One region of the Actinoplanes derwentensis genome, then DNA from elsewhere that is predicted to be linked to it. Evidence: predicted binding sites of a transcription regulator. Region 1 holds the regulator's gene; the other holds the start of a gene.
What was found. Region 1 encodes HrcA, which represses chaperone genes, less so after heat shock. Its sites were predicted from a motif close to GGTTNGCACNCTCNNNNNGAGNGTGCNAACC; they were not measured.
Positions count from the first base shown of each region.

Region 2: groL (chaperonin GroEL) is a predicted target of HrcA. The motif match lies at 1,594-1,624, and genes of this name have one in related genera.

Region 1 is NZ_LT629758.1:6,188,751-6,192,589, reverse strand. It holds gene hemW (radical SAM family heme chaperone HemW) at 1-1,011, shown strand, start outside; gene BLU81_RS27100 (DUF4870 domain-containing protein) at 1,015-1,560, opposite strand; gene hrcA (heat-inducible transcriptional repressor HrcA) at 1,714-2,736, shown strand; gene dnaJ (molecular chaperone DnaJ) at 2,771-3,839, shown strand, end outside.
Region 2 is NZ_LT629758.1:8,179,741-8,183,579, forward strand. It holds gene BLU81_RS36325 (hypothetical protein) at 123-608, opposite strand; gene BLU81_RS36330 (GNAT family N-acetyltransferase) at 655-1,158, opposite strand; gene BLU81_RS36335 (hypothetical protein) at 1,237-1,515, shown strand; gene groL (chaperonin GroEL) at 1,816-3,438, shown strand; gene BLU81_RS36345 (beta strand repeat-containing protein) at 3,737-3,839, opposite strand, start outside.

The sequences.
Region 1 (3,839 bases):
TACGCGGACACCGTCCTCGCCGAGCTGGCCCTGGCCGCCCGGGTGATCGAACCCGGCCCGGTCGACACCGTCTTCGTCGGCGGCGGCACTCCCACCCTGCTCAGCACCGACGACCTGGGCCGGATCCTGGACGGCATCGACCGCACCTGGGGGCTCGCCCCCGGCGCCGAGGTGACCACCGAGGCCAACCCGGAGTCGGTCGACCCGGCCTACCTGCGGCGGCTGCGCCAGGCCGGGTTCACCCGGATCTCGCTCGGCATGCAGTCGACCGCGCCGAACGTGCTGCGGATCCTGGACCGCAAGCACACCGCCGGCCGGGCACCGCAGGCCGCGGCCGAAGCCCGCGACGCCGGATTCGAGCACGTCAACCTGGACCTGATCTACGGCACTCCGGGCGAGTCACCGGACGACTTCGCCGGATCGCTGCGCGCGGTGATCGACGCGGGCGTGGACCACGTGAGCGCCTACGCGCTGATCGTCGAGGACGGCACCCGGATGGCCGCCCGGATGCGGCGGGGCGAACTGCCCTACCCGGAGGACGATGTCGCCGCCGACCGCTACCTGGCCGCCGAGGCGGCGCTCACCGAGGCCGGTTTCGAGTGGTACGAGGTGTCCAACTGGTCCCGCGGCGAGGCCGGCCGGTGCCGGCACAACCTGCTCTACTGGACCGGCGCCGACTGGTGGGGACTCGGGCCGGGCGCGCACAGCCACGTCGGAGGGGTGCGCTGGTGGAACGTGAAGCATCCGTCGGCGTACGCCAAGCGCCTGTCCTCCGGTTTGTCCCCGGGCCACGCACGGGAACTGTTGTCCGGCGACGACCGGCACATGGAGGACGTGATGCTCCGGGTGCGGCTGCGCGAGGGCATCCCGCTGGACCGGGTCGACGCCACGGGTGCCGCGCAGGCGCTGGCCGACGGGCTGCTGGACTCGGGGCCGTACGCCGACGGCCGCCTCGTGCTCACGCTGCGCGGCCGCCTGCTCGCCGACGCGGTCATCCGCGACGTGCTCTGACGACTACTTGATGAACGGGTAGGTCATCGGATACTGATACGGCTCGTTGTTGACCGCCTTGATCCCCGCGATCACGCCGAAGAGGGTCGCGATCACCCAGGCCGCGGCGGTGAACAGCAGGCCCAGCCCGGCGCAGGCGATCAGCGCGTAACCGACCACCCCGACGATCGTCCAGACGAGCTGGAAGTTCAGCGCCTTGAGTGATTCGGCACGCACGATCGGGGACTGGTTGCCGCGGGCCAGATAGGCGACCAGCGGCGGGAGCCAGCCGATGAACACGCCACCGAAGAAGGCCGCGGCGGCGCCACCGAAGTGGGCGATCAGGACCCAGGTGCGCTCGTCCGGGCTGCCGGCCTGGTAGGGGGATCCGTACTGGGGCGGGCCGTACTGCGGCTGGTCGTAAGGCTGTTTCCCGTACTGCGGCTGGCCGTAGGGATCCGCATAAGGAGGCGGCGGCGTGTAGGGCGGCGGCGGAGGCGGTGGATAGCCGCCCTGCGGGTGGTACGGCGCGGTCGGGTCGTCATCCGGCGGGCGGGGAGGCTCGGTCATGAAATACACGCTAGGACCCGGGTCCCAGCCGGTCGATACCGATGTCGCTCCCAAGATCTGAGCCCGCTCGGTACTTTCGATCATCGCATTGCCGCCGCCGGGGACGTAGACTGGCACTCTATTAGCAGGAGTGCCAACAGGGGGAGGGGTCATATGAGTCTGGATGACCGCAAGCTCGAGGTACTCCGGGCAATCGTCGAGGACTACGTCGAAACCCAGGAGCCGGTCGGCAGCAAGGCCCTGGTGGACCGGCACAAACTCGGCGTCTCCTCGGCCACCGTCCGCAACGACATGGCGGTGCTGGAGGAGGAGGGCTACATCCGGCAGCCGCACACCAGCGCCGGCCGGGTGCCCACCGACGCCGGTTACCGGCTCTTCGTCGACCGCTTGACCAGGATAAAGCCACTCAGTCCGGCCGAGCGCCGGGCCATCGAGCGGTTCATGATCGGTGCCGTCGACCTCGACGACGTGGTGCATCGTACGGTCCGGCTGCTGGCCCAGCTCACCCGCCAGGTAGCCGTCGTGCAATATCCGAGCCTGTCCCGCTCCGCCGTTCGCCATCTGGAGCTCGTGCCGGTCTCCACGACCCGCCTGATGCTCGTGATGATCACCGACACCGGCCGGGTCGAGCAGCGGCTGGTCGAGCTGCCCGGCCCCGTGCAGGACGGTGACGTCTGGGAGCTGCGCCGCCGGGTGAACGAGAAACTGGCCGGTCAGCGCCTCGCCGACACCCCGGCCCTGGTGCAGAAACTCGTGGAGGACTGCGACGTCGGGCACCGCGCCGCGATGACCTGCCTGGCCTCGGTGCTCCTGGAGACACTCGTCGAGCGGAGTGAGGAGCGCCTCGCCCTCGCGGGCACGGCGAACTTGACACGGGGCGGTGTGCTGGACTTCCAGGGCACACTGCGGCCCGTCCTCGAAGCCCTCGAGGAGGAGGTCATCCTGCTCAAGCTCATCGGCGATCTGGAGCCCCGCACCACGCGGGTCCTGATCGGTGACGAGAATCAGATCGACAACCTGCGGTCGGCGTCCGTGGTGAGCAGTGGCTACGGCCCGGGTACGACTATCGTCGGGGGGCTCGGAGTGCTGGGTCCCACCCGGATGGACTACCCCGGCACTATCGCCACCGTTCGTGCGGTCGCACGCTACGTTGGCGACCTGTTGGCACAGAATTGACGGATTCGCGCAGACATTGAGGACTCCAAACCCCGTGGCCAAGGACTATTACGGAATTCTCGGTGTGAGCCGGGAGGCAACCGACGACGAGATCAAGCGTGCCTACCGCAAACTGGCTCGGCAGTTTCACCCGGATGTGAACCCGGATCCGGAGGCGCACGACAAGTTCAAAGAGATCAACGCGGCGTACGAGGTCTTGTCCGACGAGCAGAAGCGTCAGATGGTCGACCTCGGTGGCGACCCGCTCGCGCCGGGTGGCGGCATGCCCGGCGGTGCCGGTGGAGCCGGACCGTTCGTCGGTTTCCAGGACATCATGGACGCGTTCTTCGGCACGGCCGCCGGTGGTGGATCCCGCGGCCCGCGCCCGCGCACCCGACCCGGCGCCGACGCCATCCTGCGCCTGGAGCTGGACCTGGTGGAGACCGCGTTCGGCGTCGAGGCGCCGATCACCGTCGACACCGCGGTGCTCTGCACCCAGTGTTCCGGCGCCGGCACCGCGCCCGGCACCCACCTGGCCACCTGTGAGGTCTGTTCGGGTCGCGGTGAGGTCCAGTCGGTGCAGCGCACCTTCCTCGGCCAGGTCGTCTCGTCCCGCCCCTGCCAGAACTGCCAGGGTCACGGCACGACCGTCCCGAACCCGTGCCCGACCTGCGCCGGTGACGGCCGGATCCGGACCCGCCGTTCCCTCACCGTCAAGATCCCGGCGGGTGTCGAGGACGGCATGCGGATCCGCCTGGCCCAGCAGGGCGAGGTCGGCCCCGGCGGCGGCACGGCCGGTGATCTCTACGTGGAGATCCACGAGCGCCCGCACGACGTCTACTCCCGCAAGGGTGACGACCTGCACTGCCGGGTGACGCTGCCGATGACCGCGGCCGCGCTCGGTACCCGGATGACGATCAAGACCCTCGACGGCGAAGAGAACATCGAGGTCAAACCGGGCACCCAACCGGCCAGCACGCTCCGGATCCGAGGCAAGGGCGTCCCGCACCTGCGCGGCCAGGGCCGTGGCGACCTCTTCGTGCACCTGGACGTGAAGACGCCGACCAAACTCACCGTCGACCAGGAGCGCATGCTCCGCGACTTCGCCAAGACCCGCGGCGAGG
Region 2 (3,839 bases), 2.0 Mb from region 1:
ACTCCGATCTCCGGATCGGCAGGATGCTCTCTGCGGGAGGATGCGACGCCGTACGAGGCCCCTCACCTGGACATTGGCGACAATCTCCGAGGGACCCAACGACCCAGCGCTGACCCATTGGGCTACGTGCCCGGAGGCGCTGTGCGTCCTTCCTCCCGACCAACTTCCCCGCTCGGCGGTGTCATCGGCTTCCTTCGGCGGCTGATGACCCGCTGCAGCGAGGGCCGCAACGGCAGCTCTTCCGGGTAGGCCCCGTCGGCCAGCCCCGCGTTCTTCTCGAACCAGTTGCGCACTCCGTAAGACCTGGTCAGCGCGATCGACCAGCCACACGCCAGCCAGTAAGCGGGCCAGAACAGCGGGCCGAGGAACGCGTACTGGCTCGCGTGCCGGCATTCGTGAGTGAACAGCCGGACCCGCCGCTCGTCCCGCTCGTCGAGCAGCCACTCCGCGGTCCGCTTCGTGATGATCACCGAGCCGACCGTGAAACAGGTCCCGGCCGGAAAACGGAACCGGTAGTTCTCGGCGATCAGCACCCCGTGCCGCCCACGCCGGATCCGGGTGCCGGTGAGACCCGCGACCAGCAGCCCGGCCAGGGTGGTCCCGTTCACCGCGGTCAGGGTGGTCCGCGCCCGGTGCCAGCCCCGCCCGGCCATCTCAGACCCGCCGGCGCATCTGCAGCTCACTCATGACCGGCACGGTCGGATGCGGCAGGCGGACACCGGTGTCGATGAAACCCAGTTTCTGGTACGCCCGGACCGCCCGATCGTTGCCACAGACCACTTCGAGCATCAGCTCGTCGCGCCCCGCCGCAGCGGACCAGTCGGCGACCGCCTCGATCAGCTGCCCCAGTACCTTGCCGCCCCGGTGAGCCGGTGTCAGGTAGACCGCGTAGATGATCGTGCAGCCCGGCTCCTCGGGCAGCGTGGTCCCGCCGGCGTGCCCGATCAGCGGCCCGCCCGGGTCCGCGACGAACTGGGCCGTCCCGAACCCCTGCGACGACTCCCGGATCCGCTGGCGGTAGCTCTCGTGCGGCCGGGCCGCCGCCTGCGCCAGCGTCTCCAGGAAGGCCAGGGGACTGTCCGCCAGCATCTCCAGCCGCAGAGCGCGCATCCGCCCGGCGTCCTGGGGTCGCACCCGGTGCACGGTCCAGTTCTCCATGGCTAATCCCTACCGCCGGGACACGCACTCGGCAACCGGGTTGCCGCAGAGCGAGTGGCCTGATCGGGTCATGATTCGATGATGAACGATGAAGGTCTCCGGCTCCTCCGCGCCCGCCCGTGGGCCGGCGGGTACGACGATCCGTGGGTGCTGGCGCTCGCCTCCGTCGCCGTCGCGGTGTTCTCCGTCGTGCGGGGATGGTTGTCGGAGCCCGGCCCGGATCCGGTACCCCTCGGGTGGAACCTGGCGTACACGGTCATCATCGTCGGCTGGTCGATTGCGGTGCTCGTCACTGCGCGGCCGGCCACCGTCGAGCCGGCCGTACAGGCCGCTGACCAGGCCCGTCAAGATCCTTAGCCGAAACGGCGGCCCCTGATGGGGTTTCGCGGGAAGATGGGGTTTCTTGCACTCGCCATCGGAGAGTGCTAAACAAGTGATTGGCACTCGCAGCTTGTGAGTGCCAGCAGGTCGGGACGGTGGGGTTCCGGTCGCGGTGCTGCCATCGGCACTGGGGCACGGAGCCGGTCGTCGCGGGCTATCCGGCTCGGCCTGAGGACGTCACATCGCCAGGTGGTGACGTCCGCAGACTTTCCTCAACATGCGGAGAGCGGGGCCGACGAGGCCCGGCGCCGCGGATGTCCGGGAGGACAACGCCGTATGGCCAAGATCATCGCATTTGACGAGGAAGCCCGTCGCGGCCTCGAGAGCGGCATGAACCAGCTCGCCGACGCCGTCAAGGTGACCCTCGGTCCCAAGGGCCGCAATGTCGTCCTTGAGAAGAAGTGGGGCGCTCCCACGATCACCAACGATGGTGTATCCATCGCCAAGGAGATCGAGCTCGAGGGCACCTTCGAGAAGATCGGCGCCGAGCTGGTCAAGGAGGTCGCCAAGAAGACGGACGACGTCGCCGGTGACGGCACGACGACCGCGACCGTCCTGGCCCAGGCTCTGGTTCGCGAGGGCCTGCGCAACGTGGCCGCCGGTGCCAACCCGCTCGGCCTGAAGCGGGGCATCGAGGCTGCCGTCGCGAGCGTCTCCGAGGCGCTCTCGCAGCTCGCCAAGGATGTGGAGACCAAGGAGCAGATCGCCTCCACCGCCTCCATCTCCGCCGGTGACTCCACGGTCGGCGAGATCATCGCCGAGGCCATGGACAAGGTCGGCAAGGAAGGTGTCATCACCGTCGAGGAGAGCAACACCTTCGGTCTCGAGCTCGAGCTCACCGAGGGCATGCGCTTCGACAAGGGCTACATCTCGGCTTACTTCATGACCGACGCGGAGCGGATGGAGGCCGTCTTCGACGACCCGTACATCCTCATCGCGAACAGCAAGATCTCCGCGGTCAAGGACCTGCTCCCGGTCCTCGAGAAGGTCATGCAGTCCGGCAAGCCGCTGGTCATCATCGCCGAGGACGTCGAGGGCGAGGCCCTGGCCACCCTGGTCGTCAACAAGGTCCGTGGCACCTTCAAGTCGGTCGCCGTCAAGGCCCCCGGCTTCGGTGACCGCCGCAAGGCCATGCTGGAGGACATCGCCATCCTGACCGGTGGCGCCGTCATCAGCGAAGAGGTCGGCCTCAAGCTCGACGCCGCCGACATCTCCCTGCTGGGCTCGGCCCGCAAGATCGTCATCACCAAGGACGAGACCACCGTCGTCGACGGTGCGGGCAACAGCGACCAGATCCAGGGCCGGGTCAACCAGATCCGCGCCGAGATCGAGCGCTCGGACTCCGACTACGACCGTGAGAAGCTGCAGGAGCGTCTGGCCAAGCTGGCCGGCGGCGTTGCGGTCATCAAGGTCGGCGCGGCCACCGAGGTCGAGCTCAAGGAGCGCAAGCACCGCATCGAGGACGCCGTTCGCAACGCGAAGGCGGCCGTCGAGGAGGGCATCGTCCCCGGTGGTGGCGTCGCGCTGGTTCAGGCCGGCAAGACCGCGTTCGACAAGCTGGACCTGGTCGGCGACGAGGCCACTGGCGCGAACATCGTCAAGGTCGCGCTCGACGCCCCGCTGCGTCAGATCGCCGTGAACGCCGGCCTCGAGGGTGGTGTCGTCGTGGAGAAGGTGCGTAACCTCCCCGCGGGTCACGGCCTGAACGCCGCGACCGGTGAGTACGTCGACCTGCTGGCCGCGGGCATCATCGACCCGGCCAAGGTCACCCGTTCGGCGCTGCAGAACGCCGCGTCGATCGCCGCGCTGTTCCTCACCACCGAGGCCGTCGTGGCCGACAAGCCCGAGAAGAACCCGGCTCCGGCCGGCGCCCCGGGCGGCGGTGACATGGACTTCTGAGTCCAGTCGTAAAAAAGGCGGGCCGCGAAAGCGGCCCGCCTTTTTGCATGCCCGCAAACACCCCGAACCCGAACTCACCACGCTGCGGGTTGCCCGTTCGTACTGTGCCGAGTCGGGGTGCGATAACTCACCACGCGGTGGGCAACTGCTTGCAGTGTGCCGAGTTGGGGTGCGAATCGAGCCCGGACTCATCACGCAACGGGTGTCTGCTCGCAGTGGGCTTGGCCGGGGTTCGGATCGGATGTCGCGGGGATGCAGAGGGGCCCGGCCGATCGGCCGGGCCCCTCTGCATACGCCGTCAGCTTCGGTGGCGGCCCGGGCGGTGGCGTCCGGGGCGGGTCACCTGCGTGAGGATCAGCAGGAAACCGCCGATCACCATGGCCAGCATGCCGACGGTGAAG